Regions from separate parts of the Duganella sp. AC237 genome, predicted to be linked through region 2. Evidence: predicted binding sites of a transcription regulator. Region 2 holds the regulator's gene; each other region holds the start of a gene.
The links. The regulator sigma-54, encoded in region 2, starts transcription at its own class of promoters, with help from an activator protein. The targets are predictions, from matches to a motif close to TGGCANGNAANCTGCTTT.

Region 1 (7,459 bases), 4.9 Mb from region 2:
CGCCGCTGAGCATCGAGGCGGCCTGCACTTCCAACAGGCTGAGCCAGGCGTCCGGCGAGCCGGCCGCACCATTGGCGCCGCCCGCTTCCGCCGTCGCCACCGGCACCACCGTGCCGTGGTGCTGGATCGCGCCGTAACTTTCCGACGGCGCCGCCAGGCCCGCGCCGGTGCCGGTGCTTAACGCCGCCGCACCTCCGCCGGCCTGCTCCTGCGTCAGCTCCAGCGGCAAATCCTTGACTTCGACCGTCTGCCCCGGCGCCATCACCGTGATCCAGTTGCACAGGTTTTCCAGCTGGCGCACATTGCCCGGCAGGTCCAGGCTGCTGAGGAACTGCACCGTGGCGTCGCTCATGCGCTTGGCTTCCACGCCCAGCTGCTTGGCGCTTTGCACCAGGAAGTGGCGCACCAAAATAGGGATATCCTCGCGCCGCTCCCTCAAACTGGGCAAACGCAGCCGGATCACGTTGAGGCGGTGATACAAATCCTCGCGGAACAATCCTTCGCGCACCCGCTGCTCCAGATTTTGGTGCGTCGCGGTGATCACGCGTACGTTGGCCTTGAGCGGCTGATGCCCGCCGACGCGGTAGAAGTGCCCGTCCGACAGCACCCGCAACAAGCGCGTTTGCAGGTCGAACGGCATGTCGCCGATCTCGTCGAGGAACAAGGTGCCGTTTTCGGCCTGCTCGAAGCGGCCGCGCCGCGTCGTTTGCGCGCCGGTGAAGGCGCCCCGCTCGTGGCCGAACAGCTCGGACTCGAGCAAATCCTTGGGAATCGCCGCCGTGTTGAGCGCGATGAACGGCTGCTGCGCGCGCGGGCTGTGCTTGTGCAGCGCGCGCGCCACCAGCTCCTTGCCCGAGCCCGATTCACCGGTGATCAAGACCGTCACGTTCGATTGCGACAGGCGGCCGATGGCGCGGAACACTTCCTGCATTGCCGGCGCCTGGCCGAGGATTTCCGGCGTTTCCGACGGCCCCGATTCGACGCTGGTCTCGCGCAGGCTCTCGTCGAGCGCGCGGCGTATCAGTTCGACGGCCTTGTCGATGTCGAACGGCTTGGCCAGGTATTCGAAGGCGCCGCCCTGGAACGCGGCGACGGCCGAGTCCAGGTCCGAGAAGGCTGTGATGATGATGACCGGCAGCCCCGGAAAGCGCGATTTGACCAGTTGCAGCAGGTCGAGGCCGGAGTCGCCCGGCATGCGGATGTCGGACACCAGCACCTGCGGCGTCTCGAACTCCAGCGCGGCGATGGCGTCGCGCGCGTTGGCAAAACTCTTGGTGGCCAGGTTTTCCCGCGCCAGCGCTTTTTCCAGTACCCAGCGGATCGATTCGTCGTCGTCTACTATCCAGATTGGCTTCATGTGTTTGTGTTATCCCGCAATATGGATCGTCAATCAAGGGACTCGGCACCCGCCCCTGCTTGCCTCGGCTTATGGCAACGGCAGCAGGATACGGAAATCCGTATATCCAGGCCGGCTCTCGCACTCGATCACGCCCATGTGCTGCTGCACGAAGGTCTGCGCCAAGGTCAGCCCGAGGCCGCTGCCGCCTTCCCTGCCCGACACCAGCGGATAGAAAATTCGGTCGCGGATCTGGGGTGCGATGCCCGGTCCATTGTCAATGATATGCAAGTCTAATGCCAGCCCGTAGCGGACCTTGGCCAGGGTCACTTGACGGGCCACGCGGGTCTTCAAAACGATCTGCGCGCCGCCCGCTTCGATTTGTGAAGCGAGCGCTTGCGCGGCGTTGTGGGCGATGTTGAGCACCGTCTGGATCAGTTGCTCCTTGTCGCCCCGGAACTCGGGGATGGAGGCGTCGTAGTCGCGCAGGATCGTCAGGCCGGACGGGAATTCGGCCAGCATCAGGCTGCGCACGCGCTCAAGCACTTCGTGGATGTTGACGTCGCCGACGATGTGCGGCCGGCGGTGCGGCGCCAGCAGGCGGTCGACCAGCGTTTGCAGGCGGTCGGCCTCCTTGATGATCACCTGCGTGTATTCGCGCAGTTGCACCGCGTGCAGCGCCGGCAGTTCCATCTCCAGCAGCTGGGCGGCGCCACGGATGCCGCCCAGCGGATTTTTGATCTCGTGCGCGAGGTTGCGGATCAGCTCCTTGTTGACCTGGCTCTGGTCGAGGATGCGTTCCTCGCGGTCGAGCTTGAGATGCTGCAGGTGCTCGCGCAGTTCGATCAGGATGTGGTCGACCGGATCGTCGAGCGCCGAGACGATGCTGTGCACGTGCAGCGGATCGCGCCCGGCCCGCTCCAGGGTCAAGTCCTGGCGCAGGTCGGAGAACTTGTGCTCGCGCGCCTGGGCGCAGATGTGGTCGAGCTCCTCGGGGTTGAGGAACTGCGCGGTCAGCTTCTGGCGCGACAGCGCTTTCAGCGAACTTTCCAGCAGGTTCTCGGCGGCCGCGTTGGCGTAGGCGATGTGGCCCTCGCCGTCGAGCAGCACCACGGCCGAGGCCAGCAGTTCGAGGCCGGCCAAGGCCGGTGGACGGTTCATGGCGGCCACGGCGCGGGCGGCGATATTACTTACAATGCTCATCTGATATTCGCGATCTCACGTTTCAAGGCGTCGACATTCTTTTCCGAGCGGCTGATGCTGTCACGCATGGCGGCCACCCGTTCCTGGTATTTGGCGTAGTTGCGTTCGTCGCCGCGCCGTTCCGGCTCGCCGCCGTTGAACTCCTTGCGCAACGCCGTCAGCTTCTGCGTTTCGTTCTTCAGTTCGTCTTCTAGTATCGCGCGGCGGTCGGCGTCGCGCGCGCGCTGCTCGGCGCTGTCGACGCGGGGAAAGTCGCCCGGCGTGGCAGCTGGCGCCGACGGCGTCGGCGCCGCTCCCGCCGCGCGCGCCGGCGCGCCCTGCCGCTTGGCCGGCGCCGGAATCGCCAGGCCGGGCAAGTCCATCGCCTTGCAATAGTTACCGCGATAAACGTCGGTGTATTCCGTGCTGCCGTTTGGGGGCGTGCATTTGTAGATCACGCCCTGCGCCCGCGCGGCGCCGCCGGCGGCCAGCGCCAGCGCTAACAGCGCGCCAACATTGGCGTAACCGCATCGTTTGAAACTCATTGTCATTCGTAATCCGTGGGTGGAACGCTCCATCCTGAATATACAACATCCAAACAAAAACGCGGGGAAAGCCATGGCTCGCCCCGCGTTTTTTGCTTCACCACAAGCACCGGCAAGCCGATGCGTTGCAATTACAGCGAGTAGTACATGTCGAACTCGGCTGGGTGGGTCGTCATGCGCATGCGCTGGACGTCCTGCATTTTCAGTTCGATGTAAGCGTCGATCATCGAATCGCTGAACACCCCGCCACGGGTCAGGAACTCGCGGTCTTTGTTCAGGTTGTCCAGTGCCTCTTCCAGCGACGAGCACACGGTCGGGATCAGCGCGTCTTCTTCCGGCGGCAGGTGGTACAGGTCTTTCGATGCCGCTTCGCCCGGATGGATCTTGTTGGCGATACCGTCCAGACCGGCCATCAGCAGCGCGGCGAAGCACAGGTACACGTTGGCCAGTGGATCAGGGAAACGGGTTTCGATGCGGCGGCCTTTTGGATTGGCCACGTGTGGAATGCGGATCGAAGCCGAACGGTTTTTAGCCGAGTAAGCCAGTTTCACCGGCGCCTCGAAGCCTGGCACCAGACGCTTGTACGAGTTGGTGCCCGGGTTGGTGATCGCATTGAGCGCCTTGGCGTGCTTGATGATGCCGCCGATGTAGTACAGCGCGGTGTCCGACAGGCCGGCATAGCCGTCGCCGGCGAACAGGTTGACGCCGTCCTTCCAGATCGACTGGTGCACGTGCATGCCCGAACCGTTGTCGCCAACGATAGGCTTCGGCATGAAGGTGGCGGTTTTGCCATAGCTGTGGGCCACGTTCCAGACCACGTATTTCAGGTTCTGGGTCCAGTCGGCGCGCTCGACCAGGGTCGAGAACTTGGTGCCGATTTCGTTCTGGCCGGCGCCGGCCACTTCGTGGTGGTGCACTTCGACCGGGATGCCCAGCGATTCGAGGATCAGGCACATTTCCGAACGCATGTCCTGGAAGCTGTCGACCGGTGGGACCGGGAAGTAGCCGCCCTTGACGGTAGGACGATGGCCGCTGTTGCCGCCTTCGAGCTTCTCGCCGGTGGTCCACGACGCTTCGTCGGAATCGATCTTGACGAAGCAGCCCGACATGTCGATCTTCCAGCGCACGCTGTCGAAGATGAAGAATTCCGGCTCAGGGCCGAAGTAGGCGGTGTCGCCCATGCCCGACGATTTCAGGTAGGCTTCGGCGCGCTTGGCGATCGAGCGCGGGTCGCGGTCGTAGCCTTTGCCGTCGGCCGGCTCGATGACGTCGCACTGCATGAACAGCGTGGTCTCTTCCATGAATGGATCGATGTTCGCGGTGTTTGGATCTGGCAGCAGTATCATGTCCGATGCTTCAATGCCCTTCCAGCCGGCGATCGAGGAACCGTCGAATGCGTGACCCGATTCGAACTTGTCCATGTCGAAGTGCGACACGGGCACGGTGACGTGCTGTTCTTTACCACGGGTATCGGCGAAACGGAAATCAACGAATTTGACTTCGTTTTCCTGGACCATTTTCAAGACTTCTGCGGCTGTCATTGCCATGCGTATCTCCTAAAGGAATGTGTATAACTGGTGCGCTCTCTATAAGCAGTATCTATGCCAGCCTGAAACTCATAACGATATGTTCATAGCGTCTTGGAACTCGCCGACAAAAGGGACTAAAACGGGGCGAAGCACCAAAATGCCACTATTTACACCGGATCAATGCAGCACCAACTTGGTGCAAATCAAACAAATCGCACCGTCATCGTGCAATTTTCGTTTTTCACGGAAAATTGCACGACTTTGGTGCGCCATTGTCTCCGGCATGCATAGGACGCCTATAATAAACTCAATCTTATTTGGAGGGACATCCCATGAGCAAAATAGACGAGATCCTGGCCGTGGCCCGTGGACGCAGCAAGGACTGGCCGTATGCCGGAGCGGTCACGCCGGAGGAGGCTTACGAGCTGATCGGCGCCGACAACGCCGTCAAGATCGTGGATGTGCGCACCAATGCCGAGCGCGACTGGGTCGGCCGGGTCGCCATTCCGGAAGCCCAACATGGTGCGGTGCAGTGGAGTATTTATCCGGGCGGCATCGCCAACCACGAATTCATCGAGCAATTGAACTCGGTGGCGCGCAAGGACCAGGTGCTGTTGTTCCTGTGCCGCTCGGGCGTGCGCTCGCGTGGTGCGGCCAAGCTGGCCACCGAGCACGGCTACCAGCACTGCTACGACATCCTGGAAGGCTTCGAGGGCGACAAAGACGAGCACAGCCACCGCAAGAATATCGGCGGCTGGTGCAAGGCCGGCCTGCCGTGGACCGGCGCGTGATTGTTTAAACAGGCACCGCCTGCGTCGCCGCCGGCGTGCCCTCCCCCATCAAAAACTGTATCCGCTTGCGCACGAACTGGATGTGGCTGCGCAAGCCATACAAGCCATCGGCAAACGACAGCGGAATCGAGATCTGGTTGACCAGCTCCTCGATCTCGTCGAGCCGCTTGAGCTGCGCCTCGTACACCTGCATCCGCGACGCCTCCGGCGCGCTCTCGACCTGCTGCTCCACCGTGCGCAACTGCCCGTACCAGCGATACACGCGCGAGCGGATGCGCCACACGTACAGCGGCGGAATAATCCGCGACAGCGGAATGATCAAGGCGCTCAGCGCCAGCACCACCACCCACATGCGGTCGAAGAAATTGGCCAGCCAGAACGTCATGTAGCGCTGCAGCAGCGGCGGGCCGTTCTTGTAGAACTTGGCCGCCTCGGCATCCACGGGAATCTCGCTGTACTTGGCCGACGGGAACTGTCCCTGCTGCTGGAACCAGCCGGCGCCGTTGTGGATGCCGCTGGCCGCCTGCACGAACAAATCGACCAGCGCCGGATGCAGATCGTCGCGCGCCACCAGGGTGGCGGTCGGCGCGATGAGGTTGTAATTCTCCTTGGGAATATCGCGGCCCAGGTCGACGATGCCCTGCGGCAGCACCACGTGCGTGAGGAACGGCAGCTTGCGCGCGTAAGCCTCGGCCTGGCTGAAGTTGAACAGCTTGATGCCCGGCGTTTGCAGCAGCATCTGGATCAGCGGCGCTTCGGGCGCCGAGGTGAACACCAGGCCGTCGATGCGCCCTTCCAGCAGTTCCACCGTGGCGGGCGTGTTGGCCAGCGAGTAGCGCTCGACGTCTTCCTTCTCCAGGCCGTTGAGCGACAGCACCTGGCGGAACAGGCGCGGCGCACCGGCGCCCTTGGGGCCGAAGTTGATCTTCTTGCCTTTTAACTGGCTCAGTTGGGTGATCGGCGGCTGGCCCTTGGCTTCGCGCAGGAACAGCCACAGCGGCTCGACGAACAGGCTGCCCAGCGACGACAAGCCTTCGCGTTCGGCCGCTTCCTCGTTGGTGGAGCCGCTTTGGACGAAGGCGATGTCGACTTCGCCGGCGCGCAGGCGGCGCAGGTTTTCGCCGGAGCCGGCCGAGGGGACCAGCGTGACCTTGACGCCGTGCTTGGCGAGGGCGGCGGCGTATTTCTTGCCGAATTCCTCGTAGGCGCTGTTTTCCTGGCCGGTGGCCAGGCGCACGCTGCGCGGCGGGGCGGGATCGACCAGCCAATAGGCCAGCAGGCAGACGCCGACGATCAGCGCGATGGTGGGGGCCGAGGCGACAAACAAGTCCCGCACCGAGAATTGCGTGAACTTGAGGATTTTGGACATGTGATGGCGCATTGGTTTCATGGGCTGATACCATGCCAACAAATGAGCAATTATGCAAGGGGAATACGGGCTCATCCAAGGGAACACGTGTCAAGCACGTGTTCCCTTATTGACTAGCCGCCGCAGGCTTGCAACTGAACGGCTGTCGCGGCGTTGGCCGGCACGCCACCCGTCTTGACCACCACCGGCGGCGGCAACGCGCCCGGCTTGGCCACCGGATTCGGCTCGATCAGCGGCATCAAGCTTGGCGCCAGCACCACCAGCAACTGCACCGGCAACGCGCTGGTGAAATCGTAATTCTTCGATTCCGGCCCGTGCACGTATGCCGTCATGCTGCCGAAGAAGCGCTCGCCGATATTGAACACGAACGTCGCCGAGCGGTTCACATAGCGCGACTCGATCAAGCGCCCGCCGCCGCCATACACATCGAAACGCTGGTCGCCGGTACCGGTCTTGCCGCCGACCGGCAGCACCGTGCCGTCCGACTGCACGAACGCCATGCGCGCCCGCTTGGCCGTGCCGTCCGACACCACGCCACGGATCGCGTCGGCGACCACGCGCGCCACTTCCGGCGACAGCACTTGTTCGTTGGTGGTGGCAGGGGCCTTGGTGACCACGGTCTCATACGGCGTGCCCTTGGCGAAGTGCAGCGACGAGATGCGCTGGCTGCTCTTGCGCACGCCGCCGTTGACGATAATGCCCATCAT
Region 2 (7,459 bases):
GAAATGAGCATGCCGGCCACGAAGGCGCCCAGCGCGAGCGACAGCCCGGCGCGCTCGGTGATCCAGGCCGCGCCCAAGGTGATCAAGAGCAGGTTGAGCATGAACAGCTCCTGCGAGCGGCGCTTGACGACGATGGTGAACCAGCCGCGCATGAGCCGGTGGCCGACGAACAACAGCAGCGCCAGCACGATGACCGCCTTGACGCCGGCCCAGGCCAGGGTCTCGACCAGCGCGTCGGGGCGCTGGCCCAGCGACGGGATCAGGATCAGCAGCGGCACCACGGCCAGATCCTGGAACAGCAGGATACCGATGATCTTGCGGCCGTGTTCGCTTTCAAGCTCAAGCCGCTCGGTCAGCATCTTGACCACGATGGCGGTCGAGGACATCGCCAGCGCGCCACCGAGCGCGAACGAGGCTTGCCAGCTGATTTGTAGGGAGGGGGGCAATTGGGTGGCGATAGTCCAGCCGAACAGCATGGTGGCGCCGATGGTGCACACCACCTGCGCCATGCCGAGCCCGAAGACGATGCCGCGCATGGCCATCAGCTTGGGCAGCGAGAACTCGAGGCCGATGGAGAACATCAGGAACACCACGCCGAACTCGGCCAGTCCGTGGGTCGCCTCGCTTTGCTCCGCCCAGCCCAGCGCGTGGGGGCCGATCAGGATGCCGACGGCCAGGTAGCCGAGCATCGGCGGCAGGTGCATCATGCGGAAAGCGACCACGCCCAATACGGCGCTGCCGAGCAGTATCAGGGTCAATTCCAGGGGTGAAAACGTCATTTCAACATAGCCGGTAAAATAATATTTAGTTGTTTGTCGCCAAGGCCCGGCGTTATGTTTTGACTGGCAAGTTTTTTGCTTTCTCAATTCGGCTATACTTGGGTATGAGTGTAACCCATGAAAAAACAATGCTGAAAGCTTTTGACGCAAAAACGGCCGGGCACGCGTTGCGGTTGGCAAGTGAAACGTTGCAAAACGAGGCCGACGCCATCGCCGCGCTCAACGCCCGCCTGGGCGACGACGACAGCGTCGTGCGGGCCATCGAGCTGTTGCTGAACTGCAAGGGCAGGGTGGTGGTGTCGGGCATCGGCAAGTCCGGCCACATCGCCCGCAAGATCGCCGCGACCCTGGCCTCGACCGGCACGCCGGCGCTGTTCGTGCATCCTGCCGAGGCGGCCCACGGCGACCTCGGCATGGTCACCGCCGACGACGCCTTCATCGCCATTTCGTATTCCGGCGAGAGCGCCGAACTGATGACCATCCTGCCGGTGGTGAAACGCATGGGCAGCAAGGTCATCGCGATGACCGGCAAGCCCGGCTCGAGCCTGGCCGGCATCGCCGACGTGCACCTGAACGTGGCCGTGGCCAAGGAAGCCTGCCCGATGAATCTGGCGCCGACGACGTCGACCACGGTCACCCTGGCGCTGGGCGACGCCCTGGCCGTCGCGCTGCTGGACCTGCGCGGCTTCCGCGAAGAAGATTTCGCGCGCTCCCATCCGGGCGGCGCGCTGGGCCGGCGCCTGTTGACGCACGTGCGCGACGTCATGCGCAGCGGCGACGACGTGCCGAAGGTCGGCGCCGACGTCAAACTGACCGACGCGCTGCTGGAGATCACGCAAAAAGGCATGGGCATGACCGCCATCGTCGACGCCGACGGCAAGCCGGTCGGTGTGTTCACCGACGGCGACCTGCGCCGCATGATCGAGAAGGTCCAGGACTTCACCAAGGTGGTGATCCGCGACGTGATGCACCCGAATCCGCGCAGCATCTCGCCGGAAAAACTGGCGGTCGACGCCGTGGCCGTGATGGAGCAGTACCGCATCAACCAGATGCTGGTGACCGACGCCGACGGCAAGCTGGTCGGCGCGCTGCACATCCACGACCTGACCCGAGCAAAGGTGATTTGATGACCGAGCTGACTTATGTGGAACGCGCCGCGCGCGTCAAACTGATGATTTTCGACGTCGACGGCGTGCTCACCGACGGCAGCCTGCACTACGGCGCCGAGGGCGAAGCGTTGAAGACCTTTAACGTATATGACGGCCTGGGCATCAAGTTGCTGCAGGAGTCCGGCGTGCAGACCGCCATCATCAGCGCGCGCATCTCCCCGCAGGTGGCCAGGCGCGCCGCCGACCTGGGCATCGGCTTTGTGCACCAGGGCGGCCACGACAAGCTGACGCCGTTCAACGCGCTGCTGGAAAAGACCGGCCTGACGGCCGAACAGGTCGGCTTCATCGGCGACGACATCGTCGACCTGCCGATCCTGACGCGGGTCGGCTTCGCGGTGGCGGTGCCGGGCGGACGCAAGGAAGTGCTCGAGCGCGCCCACCACGTGACGGTGGCGCAGGGCGGCCGCGGCGCGGTGCGCGAAGTGTGCGAACTGCTGCTGCACGCGCAGGGCACGTACGAGCGCGTGCTGGCGCAGTTCATGGTGTGACGGAGTGTAATCATGCGTAAAAGAACAGCACATCGCTGGCAGCTCACGCTGACGATGATCATCGGCGTGTTTGTCGCCGTCGGCAGCTTTTGGCTGGTGCAGGTTGTCAACCAGTCCGGCCAGGAGCAGCAGGCGGACCAGTTCCTCAACGAACCGGACTACATCATCGACCGCTTCAGCCTGGTGCGCATGACGAAGGAGGGCAAGCCGGCCTACATCATCTCCGGCGACAAGCTGACGCACCGCCCGATCGACGACTCGTCCGACATCGACAAGCCGTTCCTCAACAGCCTGTCGGGCCAGCAGCCGCCGATGACGATTCACGCCGAGACCGCGCGGGTCGACCAGAACAACACACGTGTCACGCTCAACGGCAACGTCGACGTGGTGCGGCCGGCTTCGCCCAAGGCCGAGGCGATGCGCCTGCAAACCAGCACCTTGACCGTGTTCCCGGACGAGGAACGGATGGAAACCAAGGCGCCGGTGCAGATGAAGCTGGGCAGCACGACCTCCAGCGGCACCGGCATGAAAACCAATAACGCCACGCGCCAGCTGCAACTGGGCGGACGCGGAACGATCACGATGCCGCCCAAGGCGCCGCGCTAAATCAATACAAGATACGACAAGAGACAGATATGAAGGACACCATGATGAAAAAACTGATACTGTCGGCCGCGCTGCTGCTGGCCGCGATGGGCGCGGCCCACGCTGAAAAAGCCGACTCCAACAAGCCGACCGAGATCTCCTTCGACAACCTCGACGCCGACGACGTCAAGCAGATCAAAACCTTCACCGGCAACGTCGTGCTGACCCGCGGCACTTTGCTGATGAAGTCGCCCAAGGCGGTCGTCACCGAGGATCCCGAGGGCTACCAGCTGGTGGTGCTGACCGGCGCGCCGGGCGTGCAGGCGACGTTCCGCCAGAAGCTCGACGGCGCCGGCGACCAGTGGGTCGATGGCCGCGCCGACCGCATCGAATACGACGGCAAGACCGAGCTGGTCAAGCTGTTCTCGAAGGCGCAGATCAAGAAACTGGAAGGCAGCAAGACCGCCAGCCAGGTCGATGGCGAATTCATCTCCTATGACAGCCGGCGCGAATTCTTCGCCGTGAAAAATACCGCCAGCGGCGAGAGCAAGCCCGGCGCCGGCCGCAGCACGATGGTGATCCAGCCGTCGGCCAAGCAGACTCCCCAGCCCGCTTCGGCCACCAATCCAGCGGCGGGGAAATAAGCATGGAGCCAACATGCGGTAGCACCCTGATCGTACGCGGCCTGCAGAAGACCTACGGCAAGCGCCAGGTCGTGCATGACGTGTCCTTGCAGGTCGAATGCGGCGAAGTGGTCGGCCTGCTCGGCCCCAACGGCGCCGGCAAGACCACTTCCTTTTACATGATCGTCGGCCTGGTGCCGTCGGACGCCGGCACCATCGATATCAGCGGCGTCGACATCTCCTCGCTGCCGATCCACCGCCGCGCCTCGCTCGGCCTGTCGTACCTGCCACAGGAGGCTTCGGTGTTCCGCAAGCTGACCGTGGAAGAGAATATCCGCGCCGTCCTCGAAATCCAGAAAGTGGACGGCAAGCCTTTATCCAAGGCTGCCATCGATGAACGGCTCAATACCCTGCTGGCCGATCTGCAAATCGAAAAGCTGCGCGAAAACCAGGCGCTGTCGCTGTCCGGCGGCGAGCGCCGCCGCGTGGAGATCGCCCGCGCGCTGGCCACCAACCCGCGCTTCGTGCTGCTGGACGAACCTTTCGCCGGGGTCGACCCGATTGCCGTCATTGAGATCCAGCGCATCGTGCGCTTCCTCAAGGAACGCAATATCGGCGTCCTCATTACCGATCACAATGTGCGCGAGACGCTGGGCATCTGCGACCGCGCATATATCATCAACCAGGGCTCGGTTCTGGCTTCAGGCCGGCCGGACGATATCATCGCCGACGAGTCGGTCCGCCGCGTGTACCTGGGTGAACACTTCAGAATGTAATCGCGCCCCATGAAACAGTCATTGCAACTGCGCACGTCGCAGCACCTCGCGCTGACACCCCAGCTGCAGCAGTCGATCCGGCTGCTGCAGCTGTCCACGCTGGAGCTGCACCAGGAGCTCGAGCAACTGCTCACCGACAATCCCCTGCTCGAGCGCCTGGACGACCCGCTCGACCGTTCGCTGCGGCTGCTGTCCGACGGCGCCATCAGCCAGCAGGCGCCGGCCGGCGAAGCGCCCGCCGAAGGCCCGCCGAACCAGCAGGATGCGCCCGCGCCGGCCGACGCCGACACCTACGACGGCCCGGCCGCCGATACCGAAAGTACCAGCAGCGAGGCCGATGTCGACTGGAGCGACGCCGGCCGCAGCAAGGCCCCCGACGACGAGGACGCGCGTCCGCAACTGGAAGCGAACCACTGCACCCTGCGCGAGCACCTGATGGAACAGATGCGCGTGACGGTGCTGGAGATGCGCGACCGCGCGCTGGTCGAGCTGATCATCGACGCGCTCGACGAGAACGGCTACCTGGAGGAGCCGCTGGAGGAAATCCACGCGCGCCTGCCGGAGGAACTGGAAGTCGACATCGACGAGCTGCGCACCGCGTTGTCGATGCTGCAAAGCTTCGACCCGATGGGCGTGGGCGCGCGCAACGCCTCCGAATGCCTGGCGCTGCAGATCAAGCGCCTGCCGGGCATCGCCCTGGTGACGCGGCGCATGGCGCTGACCATCGTCGAGAACCATTTGACGTGGTTCGCCCAGCGCGACTTCAACAAGCTGAAAAAGGCGCTGGTGTGCGACGACGAGGATTTGCGCGAGGCGCAGGCCGTCATCCGCCTGTGCAATCCGCATCCGGGCTCGGCGTTCGCGTCCGACGTGTCCGACTACGTGGTGCCGGACGTGATCGTCAAGAAGGCGCGCAACGGCTGGCAGGTGAGCCTGAACAACGACGTCATGCCGCGCCTGCGGGTCAACGCGATGTACGCCAACCTGCTCAAGCAGGGAAAGGGCGAGGGCCAGATGGGCGCGCAGCTGCAGGAGGCCAAGTGGCTGATCAAGAATATGCGCCAGCGCTTCGACACCATTCTGCGCGTGGCCCAGGCGATAGTAGAAAGACAAAAGAACTTTTTCTCGCACGGCGCCGTTGCCATGCGCCCCCTTGTGCTTCGCGAAATTGCTGATACACTGGGTTTACACGAGAGCACTATTTCTCGGGTGACGACTCAAAAGTACATGCTGACGCCGCACGGCATGTTTGAGTTGAAATATTTCTTTGGTAGCCACGTCGCCACCGAAGCGGGCGGTGAAGCAAGTTCGACGGCGATACGGGCACTCATTGTGCAATTGACAGGAGCTGAAGACCCTAAAAATCCATTATCCGACAGTAAGATTGCGGACATGCTGGGGGAACAAGGCATGGTGATTGCGCGACGCACTGTTGCCAAATATCGCGAAGCGTTGAAAATCCCTCCCGTCAGTCTCCGCAAGTCTTTGTAGTTACTTGGTCACTGTGCGCCCGGCCGCAATGGGCGCGGCACTGACCGTAAGCGACATCTATCTTTAGGAGCGTGTATGAATCTGACCATCAGTGGACATCATCTCGAAGTGACCGCGGCCATCCGCGAATACGTACAGAACAAACTGGAACGTGTCACTCGTCACTTCGATCAAGTTATTGATATTGCTGTCATTCTGACTGTAGATAACCTTAAAGAGAAATCCAAGCGCCAAAAGGCGGAAATCAATCTGCGCATGTCGGGTAAAACCGTGTACGTGGAAAGCCTGTCCCAAGACCTGTACGCCGCGATCGACACCCTGGTCGACAAGCTTGACCGGCAGGTCATGAAATACAAATCCAAAGTTCAGCAGCACGGCCACGATGCGATCAAGCATCTCCCGGATAGCTACGAACCCGCTGCCGCCGCCCTATAACAACGGCCTCCGGCACCATCCAACAAAGGGCGCAAGGGCGCCCTTTTTTGTGTCCGCGTTTTTCGGTCCCGCGTTTTACTTCCTCTCGATTCGATGAAAATCATTTATCCCGTTTCGACGGTAGAATAGATTTTTTTTCACGGGTTGCGACATCATGAGCGAATTGGTCCACACCGCTATCGTCAACGGCACCGGCTTCATCACCTTGGACCGGCCCAAGGCGTTGAACTCGCTGTCCCTGCCGATGCTGCGCGATATCACGGCGGCGTTGCTGGCGTGGCGCGACGATTCCGACGTCGCCGCCGTGGTCATCCGCTCCAGCAGTGAAAAGGCCTTCTGCGCTGGCGGCGACATCCGCTTCTTCCACGACGCCGGCCGCGCCACGCCGCAAACCGGCAGCGCGCTGATCGAGGATTTCTTCACCGAGGAGTATTCGCTCAACCACCTGGTGCACAGCTATCCGAAACCGTACATCGCGCTGATGGACGGCGTGGTCATGGGCGGGGGCATGGGCATCGCGCAGGCCGGGCCGGACAGCCGGGTGCGCATCGTCACCGAGCGCACCCGGATGGCGATGCCGGAGGTGAACATCGGCCTGTTCCCGGATGTGGGCGGCAGCTATTTCCTGTCGCGCGCGCCGGGCGGGCTGGGGCGTTACCTCGGCGTCACCGGCGTCACGATAGGGGCGGCCGATGCGCTGTACGCGGGCCTGGCGGATCACTATGTGCCTGCGGATGAACTGGAGGTGCTGGACGCGATTCTGGAGTCCACGCCGGGCGCCGAGCTGGTTGAGGCGATCGCGGCCTTTGCGGAGTCGTTCAAGGACGCGGCCGGGGTATCCAGGCTGGAGGCGAACCGCGCCGACATCGACCGCCACTTCGGCGCCGGCCCGGTGCCGGCCATCGTCAAGTCGCTGGAGGCGGACACCACGCCATTCGCGCTCGAAACGGTGCGCGCGATGGCCGGGCGGTCGCCGTTGATGATGCGCGCGACGCATGAGTTGATCCGACGTGGCGCGGCGCTGGACATGACCGGCTGTCTGCGCATGGAGCGCGCGCTGGTGCGGCGCGTGTTCGACCGCGGCGAAGTCATCGAAGGCGTGCGCGCGCTGGT
Region 3 (7,459 bases), 150 kb from region 2:
CCAGCGATTTTTTGAATTGCACGGCCATGGGATTGAGCAGCTCCTCGGCCGCGATGGCGTTGCCGAAAACCGGGATCAGCAAACTGCCGCCGGCGGCCGCGCCGACTTTTAGAAATGAACGACGTTCCACATGAACTCCTGAAAAATATGATCGAGTAAGTGGCGGCGCATGCATGGCGGATTACGCTGCGCTAATCCGCCCTACGTGGTTCCGCGCGACGCACGCGCCGCAGTCGAAGAGATACGTAGGGCGGATTAGGCGGAACGCCGTAATCCGCCAATGCCCGCGCGGCCCGCGTCTTTACACCGCGTCCGACAGCGACGTGAAGTTGAAGTCGCGCACCCGCATCGCCGGAATCAGCAACTGGTAATCCGACTCGTCGCCCGACAGGATCTCCGGCTTGCCCAATTCATCGATATTGTTCAACATCGACACCGGGCTTTCATTGAAGCGGAAGTTCTTGATCGGGTGCTTGATCTTGCCGTTCTCGATGTAGAAGGTGCCGTCGCGCGTCAAACCGGTCAACAGCACCGACTGCGGATCGACCATGCGGATGTACCAGGTACGGGTCACCAGCACGCCCTTCTTGGTGTTGGCGATCAGCTCCTCGGTCGACTTGTCGGTACCGGCCATGATGATGTTGCCGGGTGCGCCGATGGCGCGCTTGCCCTGCTTCTTCGCCCAGTACGTCGAGTAGTTCAAGGCGTTGATCTTGCCGTTCTTGATCAACTCCTGGTGCTCGCGCGCCAGCATGCTGCCGTTGTCCCACGGGAGCACCGCCACATTCTTGTCCCACGGGTCTGCCCACACATTGACCTGCTCGTCGAACAGCTTCTCGCCCATGCGGTTGCCGCCGCCCTTTTTCGACAGGAAGCTGCGGCCCTCGTCGGCCTGGCGCGCGTCGAAACCGTTGAACATATAGGCCAGCAGGTCGGACGTGGCGGCTGGCTCCAGGATCACCGTATAGCGGCCCGGTTCCAGCGCCTTGGCCTCGACCGACCGCAACGCCTTTTCGATCGCCACGTTGGACGCTTCACGCGCGTCGAATTTGCTGGCGTCGCCCACGCTGCGCTTGGCCCAGCCGGAACCGCGGCCATCCTCGGTGCGCACGGTCACGCTGAAATCGAGGCCGGTGTCGCGCTGGAAGCCGAACACGCCGTTCGAATTGGCGATGGCGGTGAACTTGGAAGTATCGGTGAAGAAGCCCGCCGCCACCAGCTTGTTCTTTTTGCTGTTCTCGATGCTGTACGCCGCCACCTGGGCGCGGAATTCAGGATCGATGTCGGCGGTCTTCTGGAAGAAGGTCTCGCTGGCCTTGTACTGCTGCTTGCCCGGCGTCGGCATGAACTCCGGGTTTTCCGGCGCCAGGCGCGCCAGGTCCTCGGCGCGGCGCACGGCCTTCTCCAGCGACTTGTCGTCCAGCTCATTGATGGTGGCGATACCCTGCTTCTTGCCGAAAGCGACCGACACCACCAGCTGCGTATCCTCGATCAAGCCGGCGGTCGACACGGCGTTGCGCGCGTAGCGGATATTGCCGGTGCGGCTGCCGCTCAGGTTCACTTCGCACTGGTCGGCCTTGGTCAGCGACAGCACCTTGTCGCAGATACGCTTGGTCTCTTCTTGACTCAAATTCTTCATATTCTCTGTTCTCCAGGCTTAGCCGATTTTGCGTGCGGTGTTGATGACGTTGATGCCGTTGAAGCGCGTGGTGCTGGCGCCGTGCGACACCACCGACGACTGCGAAGGCTGACCCTTGCCGTCGAAGAAGGAGCCACCCATGCGCCAATCGCGCTCGTCGCAGATGCCGGCGCAGGCGTTCCAGAATTCCTGCGTGTTGGACTGGTAGGCGACGTCCTCGAGCATCTGGCCGATCTTGCCGTTCTTGATTTCGTAGAACAGCTGTCCGCCGAACTGGAAGTTGTAGCGCTGCTGGTCGATCGAGAACGAGCCGTCACCGACGATGTAGATACCTTTCTTGACGTCCTTGATCATTTCGTCAGGCGTCATCTTCTTCTTGCCCGCCTGGAGGGAGACGTTGGGCATGCGCTGGAACTGCACGCTGCTCCAGTTGTCGGCGTACGAGCAGCCGTGCGACTCTTTTTCGCCGATGATGTGGGCCTGGTCGCGCGTGGCCTGGTAGTTGACCAGGATGCCGTCCTTGATGATGTCCCAGCGCTTGCACTTGACGCCTTCGTCGTCGTAGCCGACGTTGGCCAGCGAGCCTGGCGTGGTCTTGTCGGCGACGATGTTGACGATGTCCGCGCCGTACTTGAACTTCTTGCTCTGCCACTTATCGAGCGTGGCGAAGCTGGTGCCGGCAAAGTTGGCCTCGTAGCCCAGCACGCGATCGAGTTCGGTCGGATGGCCCACCGACTCGTGGATGGTCAGCCACAGGTGCTCGGGCGACAGCACCAGATCGTACTTGCCCGGTTCGACCGACTTGGCGGTCAGCTTTTGCTTGGCCTGTTTGCCCGCCGCGCGCGCGTCCTCGATCAAATCGTAGGAACCGGTGTACAGCGTGGTCACGCCGCCGGCGGCCTTGATCTTGTGCTCGGGGCGCGCGTCCAGGTATTCGTAGCCCATGCCGACCGGCGCCGACAAACCCTGGCGCGAGCGGAACTTGTTGGTCTTCTTGTCGACGGCGGTGGCGAACACCGGCATCCACAGACGGTGCAGGTCCTGGTCGATGTAGGAGCCGTCGGTCGATGCGAAGTACTTCTGCTGGTTCACCTGGAACAGCAACGATTGCATGAAGCTGGCGCCGCCGTCCATGCCGGCCTTGTTGGCGGCGATCAGCAGGTCGGCCTTCTCCTTGATCGGCACCGTGCGCCAGTCCTTGACGATCGGCGTGGCCCACGACACTTCGCCCACGCCCTTGACGGGGGCCAGTTGAACGGGTTCGGTTTGCAGCCTGGCGTTGGCCTTGGCGATGGCGACCGCCTGGCGCGCCGCGGCGGCCACGCCGTCCGGGGTCATGTCGTTGGTGGCGGCGAAGCCGTAGGCGCCGCCGGCGATCACGCGCACGCCGACACCGGCCGATTCCGTGTTGACGACGTTTTCGACATTCAGGTCGCGGGTGGTGATGAACTGGTTCAGATAGCGGCCGACGCGCACGTCGCAGTACGAGGCGCCGGCCTGGGTGGCCGCCGTCATCGCGGTATCGGCCAGCATCTTCTTGAACTGCACGGCGACCGGCGCGAGCAGCTCCTCGGCGGCGATCGCGCGACCGAAGGCGGGCAGCAGCATCGTACCCAGGGCCAGACTACTAATATTGAGGAAAGCACGTCGTTCCATCGTATCTCCAAACGTAAGGCAATGATTGTGGGCCAGCCGCCCAAGGTTCTGCTTTGCTTTTATTTGCTCTTCTAGCGCGTCCTACTCTGATAGCGCTTGCTTCTTTACGTGACACCTGAATATCCGTCGCCGTTTCCGCACGATTGCCAATATTAGCGCCGGATCAGGAATCGGGATAGGCAAAATGTATGCCATCCACCACAACGAAACACTGTGTTACAAGAGTCCCCGGACGGGGCGTCGAAGGTGGGAAAAGTGTCCGCGAAAGTGTCCGCGAAGTGTCCGGCAGGTGTCCGCGAGTGTCCGCGTCCGGCGCGACGAGGTCCAGCCTAACGCGCGGCGACGGCACGCCGCACTTCGGTGGTGCGGCCGTCGCAATTCGCTTGATCTTTTTGCATGCATGGCCGATGATCGCGCAGGGCGGGCGACTGCGCGCCGCCAACCGAACCCTCAGGAGACTTTGCATGAAGAGATATCTCGTGGCCGCCCTGGCCACCACCACGCTGTTCGCTGCAAGCGGCGCGATCGCCGCCACCGAAGCGGCCGACGCCAAACTGAAGGCCGCCGTCGCCGCCAGCACCCGCACCCCGGCCAACGTGCAGCGCGACGCCTACCGCCACCCTTACGAGACGCTGGCGTTCTTCGGCATCCGCCCGGACATGACGGTGGTCGAACTGGCGCCGGGCGCCGGCTGGTACACCGAGATCCTGGCGCCCTACCTGCGTGATAGCGGCAAATTGATCCTCGGCGGCGCCGACCTGGCCGCGCCGGACGAACGTGAACGCAACTCGGCGCAGCGCGTCATGGCGCGCCTGAACGCCAATCCGGTGTACAACAAGGTGGCGCTGGGCGTGTTCTCGCCGCCGCGCAAATATGAATACGCGCCGGCCGGCAGCGTCGACATGGTGCTCACCTTCCGCAACATCCACAACTGGATACCGGCCGGTCCGGAGAATATGAAAGCGCTGTTTGCCAGCGTCTACACGGCGTTGAAGCCGGGCGGCGTGTTTGGCGTGGTCGAGCATCGCCTGCCGGCCAACAAGACCCAGGACGAAACGGCCAGCAGCGGCTACATGCACGAGAAGTATGTGATCGGCCTGGCCGAGGCGGCGGGCTTCAAGCTGGCGGCCAAGTCGGAAATCAACGCCAACCCGAAAGACACCGCCGACCACAAAGGCGGCGTCTGGGCGCTGCCGCCGACCTACGGTAATAAAGACGAGGACCGCGCGAAGTACCAGGCGATCGGCGAAAGCGACCGCATGACGCTGAAGTTCGTCAAACCGTAATCATGTGACGGGGATCAGAACCGGGTGAACTTGTTCTCGTCCGGCGATCCCTGGGCGGCCGCCGAGACAACCCGTGCCGAACGTGCCATCGGCGCCGCCGCTCCCTTGATGGAAGCGGCGCGCCGCGCCGGCACCCGCTCCTCGACCGCATAGCGTTTGAATACCGCCATCAACTGCCCCAGCTGCTCGGCCTGGGCGCTCATCTCCTCCGACGTCGCCGCCAGTTCCTCCGAGCTGGCCGCGTTCACCTGCGTGGTCTGGCTAAGCTGATTGACCGCGCTGTTAATCTGACGCACGCCGGAGCTCTGTTCTTCCGACGCCGCCGATATTTCCTGCACCAGGTCCGACGTCTTGCGGATATTGGGCACCAGCGCATCGAACATCACGCCGGCCTGCTCGGCCAGATCGACGCTGTCGGCCGCCACTTTGCTGATCTCCTGCGCCGCCACCTGGCTGCGCTCCGCCAGCTTGCGCACCTCCGCCGCCACCACCGCGAAGCCCTTGCCGTGTTCATGCGCGCGCGCCGCCTCGATGGCCGCGTTCAGCGCCAGCAGATTGGTTTGATAGGCGATATCGTCGATGATGCTAATCTTGCTGGCGATCTGGCGCATCGCCGCCGCCGTCGCCTTCACCACTTCGCCGCCCCGCGTTGCATCCACGGCGGCCTGGGTGGCGATGCCGTCGGTGACCTTGGCGTTTTCGGTATTCTGCGCGATCGACGCCGTCATCTGCTCGATCGAGGCGCTGGTTTCCTCGACCCCGGCGGCTTGCTCGCTGGCCGCCTGCGACAGCGACTGCGCCGTCGAACTGACTTCCTGCGACGCCCCGGCCAGGCCGGCGACCACCATCTGCACTTCGCGCACGATGCCCGACAGGCTGCGCGCCAGCCATACCGCCAGCACGCATCCCAGCATGGCGATCACGATGTCGACCGACAGGATCAAGCGCTTGGCCGATTCCGTTACCTCGGTCATGGCCGCCGATTCACGGTCGGTGACGTTGTCGTTGAGCTTGAGCAGCTTGCGGAAGGCGCCGGCGATGGCGGCGTCGGCGCCTTTGATGGACTTGTCCATTTCCGTCGCCGTCATGCCTTTCGCCTGCATCGCTTCCAGCTCGACCATGCTGTCGCCATAGGCCTTGACGCCGGCCGCCACCTCGCCCAGCAGCACCTGCTCTTCTTCGCTGAGCGGGCCGACTGCCTTGTAGTTGGCCATTTCCTTGTCGATATTGGTCAGCGCGGCGCGGAACTGGGTGTTTTGCTCGCCGCCGCGCAGGATATAGTTCTTGAATTGCTGGACCGCCTGGCCCTGCGAGATGACGCCTTCGAGCACGGCGTTCTTGCGCGCCAGCGTGACGCTCTCGAAGTGCCCCCATTGATCGTGAAGCGCCGTCAGTTTGGCGAAGGCGATAATCCCCAGCGCCACCACCAGTAATACGATGGCGCCGAACCCGGCATGCAGCCGGGTCTCCATTTTCATTTGTTTGAACATGATGGTTCTCCAGGGTGATTTGTTGGTGTAGAAGCGGTGCGCGCCTACACGTGATCGAGGGCGGCGGGAGCGATGGCGGCCAGGTCGCCGACCGACGCCACCCGCCGCACGTCGAGCAGCAGCACGAAGCGGCCATTGACCTTGCCTATCCCCTGCAGCATCTCGGCCCGCACCTGCGCGCCAAGGCTGGGCGCCGGCTCCACCTCGGACGCTGGAATGTCGAGCACCGCGTTGACCGCGTCGACCAGGATGCCGATCACGAAGGCGCCGGCGCCGGCGTGGCCATCGACTTCGACGACGATGATGCAGGTGCGTTTGCTGACCGGTACCGGCTCGCGCTCCAGCCGGCACGCCAGGTCGAGCACCGGCACCGCCGTGCCGCGCAGGTTGATCACGCCGCTGATACAGGGCGGCATTTGCGGCACAGGCGTCACGCCCGCATACTCCAGTATCTCGCGCACGGCCAGGATACCCATCGCGAACATGTCCTGTCCCAGCATGAAGCTGAGATATTGCGGCTCAGCGCCTTGTACGTTGCTCATCATCGGTCCCGCTTTAGAATTTAACGAAATGCGATTCGTCCGGATCGGCCATGTCCATCATCTGCTTGCTGCTGCCGTGGCCCGGACGACCACGCCCGTTGCCTGGCTTGGCCGGCCTGGCCGGCGCCCGGGTGGTGCGCAGCGGTCGCGAGGCGCCCGACAGCTTGAAGAAGGACATGGTCTCCTGCAGTTGCTCGGCCTGGCCGCTCATCTCCTCGGCGGTGGCGGCCAGCTGCTCGGAGGCGGACGCGTTCTGCTGCGTGGTCTGGCTCAATTGCGTGATGGCCGAATTGATCTGGCCAACGCCGGCCGATTGCTCCTCCGACGCCGCCGTGATCTCCTGCACCAGGTTGGAGGTGCGGCGGATGTTGGGCACCATTTCATCGAGCAGATGGCCGGCCTTCTCGGCCAGCTGCACACTGCTGCTGGCCACCTGCTCGATTTCCTGCGCCGCGATCTGGCTGCGCTCGGCCAGCTTTCGCACCTCGGCCGCCACCACCGCGAAGCCCTTGCCATGCTCGCCGGCGCGCGCGGCCTCGATTGCCGCGTTCAGCGCCAGCAGGTTGGTTTGATAGGCGATATCGTCGATGATGCTGATCTTCTTGGCGATCTGCTGCATCGCGGCCACCGTCGACTTGACCGCGTCGCCGCCTTCGACCGCTTCAACAGCGGCCTTGCTGGCGATACCGTCGGTGACCTTGGCGTTCTCGGTGTTCTGCGAAATCGACGCCGTCATCTGCTCGACCGAGGCGCTGGTCTCCTCGGTGCCGGCGGCCTGCTCGCTGGCGGCCTGCGACAGCGACTGCGCCGTCGCGCTGACTTCCTCGGAGGCGCTGGCCAGCGACT
Region 4 (7,459 bases), 3.2 Mb from region 2:
TTGCGGGATTGTCAGGCCGCTTCTCTCGCCATGCGCCAGCAGCTGGTCCATCGTATCGAACGGGTACGGAATCGACGGAGTGTGATCTGCGCCTTCGCCGCTCGAAGGCATCTGCGGCGCTTCGCCCTCCTCCTTGATGAAGCCACCGCCGACCGAGTAATATACTTTGCTGGTGGTGGAACCGTCGGCGCGGTTCAGCGTGAAACGCATGCCGTTGGGGTGTTCGGCGAGCGACTCGGCCATATGGAAGACCAGGTGCTTGCCGCGCTTGAACGGCACCGTGCGGGTACCCAGCAGCTTTAACTCTCCCGCCGCTTCGGCGTCGGCCAGTTGGGCGTCGACCCGGGTTGGCACCGCGTCCTGCGGGGTTTCGCCCATCAGGCCGAGAATCACCGCCTTGTCGGTCGCGTGGCCAATGCCGGTGAGCGCCAAGGAGCCATACAACTCGGCACTCACCTCGGTGACATCGTCCAGCGGAGCGCAGTCGAGCAGGAAGCGGCGCGCCGCCACCATCGGTCCCACCGTGTGGGAGCTCGACGGCCCGATGCCGATCTTGAACAAATCGAATACGCTCATGTCCATCAGTTGTCTCTCTTTTTTATAGTATAGATTTACGCGGCCGCATTACGCCGCTTTGCTCAGACTGACGTCGACATTGGCCAGCATGTCGGTCACCATCTCCTCGATGCCGATGCGGGCCTTCCAGCCCCAGTCGGCCGTCGCGGTGGCGTCGTCCAGGCTTTGCGGCCACGTGTCGGCGATGGCTTGGCGGCTATCCGGCTTGTAGCCGATCTTAAAATCAGGCACGGCGCGCGTGACGGCGGCGGCCAGCTGCTCCGGGTTGAAGGACACGCCGGCGACGTTGTAGGCCGAGCGGACCTTCACCTGTCCGGCCGGCGCTTCCATCAATTCGATGGTGGCGCGGATGGCATCGGGCATGTAGATCATCGGCAGCGTGGTCTGCGGGCCGAGGAAGCACTCATAGCGCTCGCCGCGCAGCGCGGAATGGAAGATCGCGATCGCATAATCGGTGGTGCCGCCGCCCGGTGGCGACTTGTAGCTGATGATGCCAGGGTAGCGGATGCTGCGCACGTCGACGCCGTACTTGATGAAGTAATACTCGCACAGGCGCTCGCCGGCCAGCTTGCTTATGCCGTAGATCGTGGTCGGGTCCATCACCGTCGTTTGCGGCGTGTTCACAGCCGGCGTGTTCGGGCCGAAGGCGGCGATCGACGACGGCCAGAAGACCTTGAGCGGCTTGCCGATGATGCCGCGCTCGCGCGCCACCTCCAGAATGTTCAGCAAGCCGTCCATGTTCAACGTCCAGGCCTTCAGCGGCGCCGCTTCGCCGGTGGCCGACAGCATCGCCGCCAGTTGGTACACCTGGGTGATGCCCTCCTCCGTCACCAGGGTGGCCAGCGCCTGCTTGTCCAGCACATTGAGCGGCGTGTAGCGCGCCGCGTTATACAGATTGGTCGGGCTGATGTCGCTGGCGATGACGTTCTGCTCACCGTGTCTGGCGGCCAGCGCCTCCACCAGTTCACTGCCGATTTGGCCGTTGGCGCCGATGACGAGGATGCGTTGTTGTTCCATTTTGATTCCTGACTGTTTTATTTTTTAAGCAGGCCAAGCTCTGTGCCCGCCTGTTCGAATGCTTTGAGCACGGTGTCCAGCTGTTCGCGGGTATGCGCGGCAGACAATTGGACACGCACGCGCGCCTGGCCCATCGGGACCACCGGGTAGAAGAAGCCGCTGAGCAGAACGCCCAGCTCATACATTCGTGCCGCGAATTTCTGGGCGACGGGCGCATCGAACAACATGACAGGAACCACAGGGTGCGTACCCGGCTTGATAGTGAAGCCGATACGCTCGATCTCCTTGCGGAAGTAGGCGGTGTTCTCGTGCAGGCGGTCGCGCAGTTCGGTCGACTGCGACAGCCGCTCCAGCACCGCCAGCGAGGCGCCGGCGATCGATGGCGCCAGCGTGTTGGAGAACAGGTAAGGACGAGATTTCTGGCGCAGCATGTCGATCACCTCCTTGCGGGCGGACGTGAAGCCGCCCATCGCGCCGCCCAGGGCCTTGCCCAGGGTACCCGTGATGATGTCGACGCGGCCCATGACGTTGTGGTGCTCGTGGGTGCCGCGGCCGGTCGCGCCCATGAAGCCGGAGGCGTGGCACTCGTCGATCATCACCAGCGCACCGTATTTGTCGGCCAGATCGCAGATCTTGTCCAGCTGGGCGATGGTGCCGTCCATCGAGAACACGCCGTCGGTCACGATGACTTTATGGCGCTTGTCGGCGGCCGCTTGCAACTGCGCTTCCAGGTCGGCCATATCGTTGTGGGCGTAGCGGAAGCGCGCGGCTTTGCACAGGCGGATGCCGTCGATGATGGAGGCGTGGTTCAACGCGTCCGAGATGATGGCGTCGTTCTCGTCGAACAGCGGCTCGAACACGCCGCCGTTGGCGTCGAAGGCGGCCGCGTACAGGATCGTGTCTTCGGTGCCGAGGAATTTGGAGATCGCCTGTTCCAGTTGCTTGTGCACGGTCTGGGTACCGCAGATGAAACGCACCGACGACAGGCCATAGCCGTATTTTTCGGTCGCCTCGATCGATGCCTTGGCGACCCACTCCTCGCCGGACAGGCCCAGGTAGTTGTTGGCGCACATATTGATCAGCGTACGGCCATCCTGCGCGACCACTTCGGAACCCTGGCGCGAAGCAAGCACGCGCTCCGGCTTGTACAGGCCCTGATCGCGCAATTGATCGAGGTTTTGCTGCAGGCCGCTGAAGAAGGTGCTTTTTGCTTGGTCGCTCATGATGGTCCTTGTATGTGGTACGATTTCAGCAGATTTTCACTGCGTTATAAGAAATCCGTTATGTCGAACTCAAATTCAATATATCGAATCTTACAGAGAACCAGTGAACTGCGCAAGACGGAAGCATGCGGTTCTGGCCGCGTTTTTCCGACAGATTTACTTAGAATTTAGCCTATCCGCCGAATAAAACAATGAAAACACCTGTTTCGACGAACGCACCACCCGAGGTCGGCGCCGCCCTGCAACGTCTGCGCCTCGCGCGAGGCCTCACTTTGGAAGACCTGTCTCGCATCGCGGGGGTCTCCAAGTCGATGCTGTCGCAGATCGAACGCGAGAAGGCCAATCCGACCATCGCCATCACGTGGCGGCTATCGAACGCGCTGGGGGTGCAGATCGGCGAACTGCTGGCGACGGCGGAGAAGGAATCCGAGACCATCCGCGTGCTCGACGCCCACGAAACCCCCACGCTGCCCGGCAATCATGCCGGCTACGTGCTGCGCATCCTCGGGCCGATGGAGCTGGCGGGTAAGTATGAATGGTATGAGCTGACCTTGTCGCCCGGTGGGGAGCTGGCGTCGCAAGGGCACGATCCCGGGGCGCAGGAGCATGTCACGCTGCTGCATGGGTCGGTCGAAGTGGAAGTGGGTAACACCAAGAAAAAGGTCAAACTGGGCGGCACCGCGCGCTACCCGGGCGACCAGCAGCACACCATCCGCAACGTCGGCAAGACCGAGGCGAAGGCGCTGCTGGTTGTTATACATCGGTGACAGGGATCGCTGCGGTGGCGGCTCGTGGCGGATTACGCTTCGCTAATCCGCCCTACGTGTCTCCTCAGGCACGCTAACTCAATGATCCACGGAGACACGTAGGGCGGATTAGCCGGAACGGCGTAATCCGCCACGAGCCGCCACCGGCCTGGAAAACTACCACGCCTACCAGTTCGACTCCCGCTCCGGCGTGGAGCTGATGCGGTGGATGGCCAGGTCGGCCCCCTGGAACTCGTCCTCGGGATCGAGGCGCAAACCCATCGTGGCTTTCAACACGCCATAGATGGCAAAGCCGCCCGCCAGCGCGATCACCACGCCCAACACCGTCCCCGACAACTGCGCGGCGAACGACACACCGCCCATCCCGCCCAGCGCCTTCAACCCGAAGATACCTGCGGCGATCCCGCCCCAGGCGCCGCACAGGCCATGCAGCGGCCAAACGCCGAGCACATCGTCGATCTTCCACTTGTTTTGTGCGAGCGTGAACATCCAGACGAAGATGGCGCCGGCGATACCGCCCGTCACCAGAGCGCCCATCGGATGCATCAGGTCCGATCCGGCGCACACCGCCACCAATCCGGCCAGCGGCCCGTTATAAGCGAAGCCGGGATCGTTTTTCCCCATCAGCAGCGCAACCAGCGTACCACCAACCATCGCCATCAGCGAATTGACCGCCACCAGGCCATTCATCTTGTCCAGCGACTGCGCGCTCATGACATTGAAGCCGAACCAGCCGACCGTCAGAATCCACGCGCCCAGCGCCAGGAACGGAATCGACGACGGCGGATGCGCGGCGATCGCGCCGTTCTTCATATAGCGCCCGCGCCGCGCGCCAAGTAAAAGCACCGCCGGCAGCGCGATCCATCCGCCCACGGCATGCACCACCACCGAACCGGCGAAGTCGTGGAACTCGGCGCCGAAGGCCTGCAGCAGCCACTCCTGGATGCCGAAGCGGCGGTTCCAGACGATCCCCTCAAAGAACGGATACACGAAGCCGACCAGCAGCGCGGTGGCGATCAGCTGTGGATGGAAGCGCGCGCGCTCCGCGATGCCGCCCGAGATGATGGCCGGGATGGCCGCCGCGAACGTCAGCAGGAAGAAGAATTTGACCAGCTCATAGCCGTTTTTGGCCGCCAGCACGTCGGCCGAGGAGAAGAAATTGACGCCGTAGGCGATGCTGTAACCGACGAAGAAGTAAGCGATGGTCGACACCGCGAAATCCACCAGGATCTTCACCAGCGCGTTGACCTGGTTCTTCTTGCGCACGGTGCCCAACTCCAGGAACGCGAAGCCGGCGTGCATCGCCAAAATCATGATGGCGCCTAGCAAAATGAACAATGCATCGGCGCCGTCTTTGTGTAATCCCATCAAAATCACTCCCCAAAATAATGCACGATCTGAAAACCAATACGCTTATAAGCAATATTTGTTCCAGATTGGTGCAGATTTTAAGTCCATGATTTAACTATATTTTGTTTTGGCGGTGGCGAACGCACCATGCACGTGCGCACCGAAAAATGGCATCATTTTGGTGCGCACGTTGTGGAATTACCTGCCGCCTAGATCGGTGCGCCAGGCGGCACCGGGGGCGCCGCGCGCAATTTGACGCTGCGCGGGTCCTTCAGGTAGGCGGTAATCATCTCGGCCGCTTCCTTGCGGCTAGTGGCTGTCACGCCCTTGCCGGGATTCTTTTGCAGCCATTGCGCCAGTTCGCGCACCGATTGCGTGACTTCGGCCGCCACATTCGGATGCAGCTTGCCACCGTCCAGTAAATTGAGTACCCCGTCGACCAGCACCCAGTTGGACGCCAGCTGCACCGCCTCGCCGCCAACCACCGATGCCGGCACAGGCTCGCGCTTCCAGGTCTTTTGCAGCAGCAGCGACAGCACCTCCTGCACGCCGGGCTGCTGCGCGTCGCGCGCATGCTGCCAGGAGAGACGATTGACGCGGCCCGGGTCCAGCAGGAATCCAGCCGTTTGCGCGGCGCCCGCCTCGGCGATCGAGAAGGCGTCGAACACGGAACCCATGCGGGTGGTGAAGTATTCGCGGCCACGATCATGCCCCATCGCCGGTGGCGTCAGCACATCGAGCACGTTGGCGGGCAGAGACAGATATTCGGCGCGCAGGCTGTCGGCAAGCCGGTTCAACGCCTGGCGCTGCACGTTCGCCGGCGTGACCTTGACGCCCGCCTTGCCGATGCCTGCTTTGACGTCGCCGCTGGTGGTGTAGTCGAAATCGCCACCGCCGATCAGGCGCGCCACAGCCTCGCCCTGGTAGCGTTGCAGCAGGTAGACCGGCACCAGGCGCGCTTCGAGCTCGCCGATCTGGCGCGCATCCGGCAGCACGTCGACCGAAAAGGTCTGCAGCGCGCGCTGGCGCACGGCGCCCAGTTGATCCCAAGTCTTGATCGTATCCGGGCCGAAGTCCCACAGCAGGCCGTCCGGGTGGCTGGCGCCCGGCGTGCGGTCGTCCTGATCGCTGGAGTACAACAGGCCGGCGGCCTTGGCGTCGCCCCGCAGTTTGGCCAGCGCGGCCTCCTCCTGCGCGCCGCCGCCGAAATCTCCATAGACGTATTTGACGATGTAATCGTCCCACGGGCCGACGCCCACGCCATACGCGTCGGCCAGGTCGACTTCGCCCTGGGCGTTGAGTTTCAGGATCGGATGCGGATAGTCCATCACCGAGCCGTTGCCATTGCCGGTGCGGCTGGCGGCGAAGTTGTGCGCGAAGCCCAGTGTGTGACCGACTTCGTGCGCCGACAATTGGCGCAGGCGCGCCAATGCCATCTCCTCGGCCAGCTTGTGTTTGTCCGCCGGTGCGTTTTTTCCGTAAGGCGCGAGCAGGCTTTCGGCGATCAGGATGTCCTGCCGCACGCGCTGCGATCCGAGCGTGACGGCGCCGCGAATAATCTCGCCGGTGCGCGGATCGGCCAGCGCGTTCCCGTAGGACCAGCCGCGCGTGGCGCGGTGCACCCAGTGGATCACGTTGTAGCGGATGTCCATGGCGTCGACGCCTTCGGGCAGCAGCTCGACCCGGTAGGCATCCTTGAAGCCGGCCTTTTCGAAGGCGCTGGCCCACCATGAGGCACCCTGCAGCAGCGCGCTGCGCACCGGTTCCGGCGCGCCCCGGTCGACGTAGTACACGATCGGTTTCTTGACCGTGCTGACCGCCGCCGACGGATCGGTCTTTTCGAGCCGGTGCCGCACCTGCCAGTGCACGTCGATGCTGCTGGCAAGCGGCGTGGCGAAGTCGTAGTAGTTGACGTCGAAGCCGCCGGAGAACGGATGATAGCTGCGCGGCCGCCAGCCGGCCTGGCCGTCGATCTTCGGCAGGCGCACCATGCTGATACGCTGGCGCATCGACAGGCTGGCGGGATCGGCGGCGACTTGACGCACGTATTCCGCCTGGCCAGGTCCGGCGAAGGTCAGCAGCGATTCGAGTTCCACATTGTCGGGAAAGGCTTTGGCCTGTTCGGCCAGCACCGCGCTGCGCGCCGCATCGACCTGATAGGCGCCTTGTTTGGCAGCCGCCAGCCGGGCGGCGATGCCGTGGCGGTCGGCCAGCAGGAAGCTGGAGAAGTCGACCAGGTGCGCGCCGCCGTCGCTGGCGAGGATCTCGCCCGACCACAGCACGGCGCTGGCGAACGATTCCTTGACGGCGGCCCGTTCGTCCTTGTCCGCCGACGCAGCGATGTAGGCCGTGTTGTCCTGAACCAGAAACAGCTTGGCGCCATGCTTTTCGAAACGGACCATGCGCATGTCGCCGGCCTGGCCCCGATCAAGGCCGACATCATTCGAGCCCAGTGCGTATGGCAGGGAACTCAGTAGCAGGAATGGCTGCTCCAGCGACGCCACCGACAGCAGCACCCTGCCCTTG

Region 1: glnA (type I glutamate--ammonia ligase) is a predicted target of sigma-54. The motif match lies at 4,653-4,670, and genes of this name have one in related genera.
Region 3: AC0IYS_RS29195 (TldD/PmbA family protein) is a predicted target of sigma-54. The motif match lies at 3,472-3,489, and genes of this name have one in related genera.
Region 4: AC0IYS_RS14865 (ammonium transporter) is a predicted target of sigma-54. The motif match lies at 5,000-5,017, and genes of this name have one in related genera.

The regions. Positions count from the first base shown of each region.
Region 1 is NZ_CEEDEW010000003.1:1,521,383-1,528,841, reverse strand. Features, by position in the region: gene ntrC (nitrogen regulation protein NR(I)) at 1-1,357, opposite strand, end outside; gene glnL (nitrogen regulation protein NR(II)) at 1,427-2,539, opposite strand; gene AC0IYS_RS07270 (DUF4124 domain-containing protein) at 2,536-3,069, opposite strand; gene glnA (type I glutamate--ammonia ligase) at 3,195-4,610, opposite strand; gene AC0IYS_RS07260 (rhodanese-like domain-containing protein) at 4,925-5,383, shown strand; gene AC0IYS_RS07255 (TAXI family TRAP transporter solute-binding subunit) at 5,388-6,752, opposite strand; gene AC0IYS_RS07250 (transglycosylase domain-containing protein) at 6,866-7,459, opposite strand, start outside.
Region 2 is NZ_CEEDEW010000003.1:6,459,223-6,466,681, reverse strand. Features, by position in the region: gene AC0IYS_RS28525 (monovalent cation:proton antiporter family protein) at 1-779, opposite strand, end outside; gene AC0IYS_RS28520 (KpsF/GutQ family sugar-phosphate isomerase) at 908-1,906, shown strand; gene AC0IYS_RS28515 (KdsC family phosphatase) at 1,906-2,436, shown strand; gene lptC (LPS export ABC transporter periplasmic protein LptC) at 2,449-3,042, shown strand; gene lptA (lipopolysaccharide transport periplasmic protein LptA) at 3,072-3,665, shown strand; gene lptB (LPS export ABC transporter ATP-binding protein) at 3,668-4,420, shown strand; gene AC0IYS_RS28495 (RNA polymerase factor sigma-54) at 4,430-5,911, shown strand; gene hpf (ribosome hibernation-promoting factor, HPF/YfiA family) at 5,987-6,346, shown strand; gene AC0IYS_RS28485 (enoyl-CoA hydratase/isomerase family protein) at 6,501-7,459, shown strand, end outside.
Region 3 is NZ_CEEDEW010000003.1:6,610,233-6,617,691, forward strand. Features, by position in the region: gene AC0IYS_RS29185 (TldD/PmbA family protein) at 1-130, opposite strand, end outside; gene AC0IYS_RS29190 (TldD/PmbA family protein) at 302-1,639, opposite strand; gene AC0IYS_RS29195 (TldD/PmbA family protein) at 1,658-3,295, opposite strand; gene AC0IYS_RS29200 (class I SAM-dependent methyltransferase) at 3,760-4,581, shown strand; gene AC0IYS_RS29205 (methyl-accepting chemotaxis protein) at 4,596-6,071, opposite strand; gene AC0IYS_RS29210 (chemotaxis protein CheW) at 6,116-6,613, opposite strand; gene AC0IYS_RS29215 (methyl-accepting chemotaxis protein) at 6,627-7,459, opposite strand, start outside.
Region 4 is NZ_CEEDEW010000003.1:3,295,921-3,303,379, reverse strand. Features, by position in the region: gene AC0IYS_RS14885 (L-serine ammonia-lyase) at 1-582, opposite strand, end outside; gene AC0IYS_RS14880 (NAD-dependent epimerase/dehydratase family protein) at 625-1,593, opposite strand; gene kbl (glycine C-acetyltransferase) at 1,611-2,816, opposite strand; gene AC0IYS_RS14870 (helix-turn-helix domain-containing protein) at 3,008-3,583, shown strand; gene AC0IYS_RS14865 (ammonium transporter) at 3,749-4,951, opposite strand; gene AC0IYS_RS14860 (zinc-dependent metalloprotease) at 5,143-7,459, opposite strand, start outside.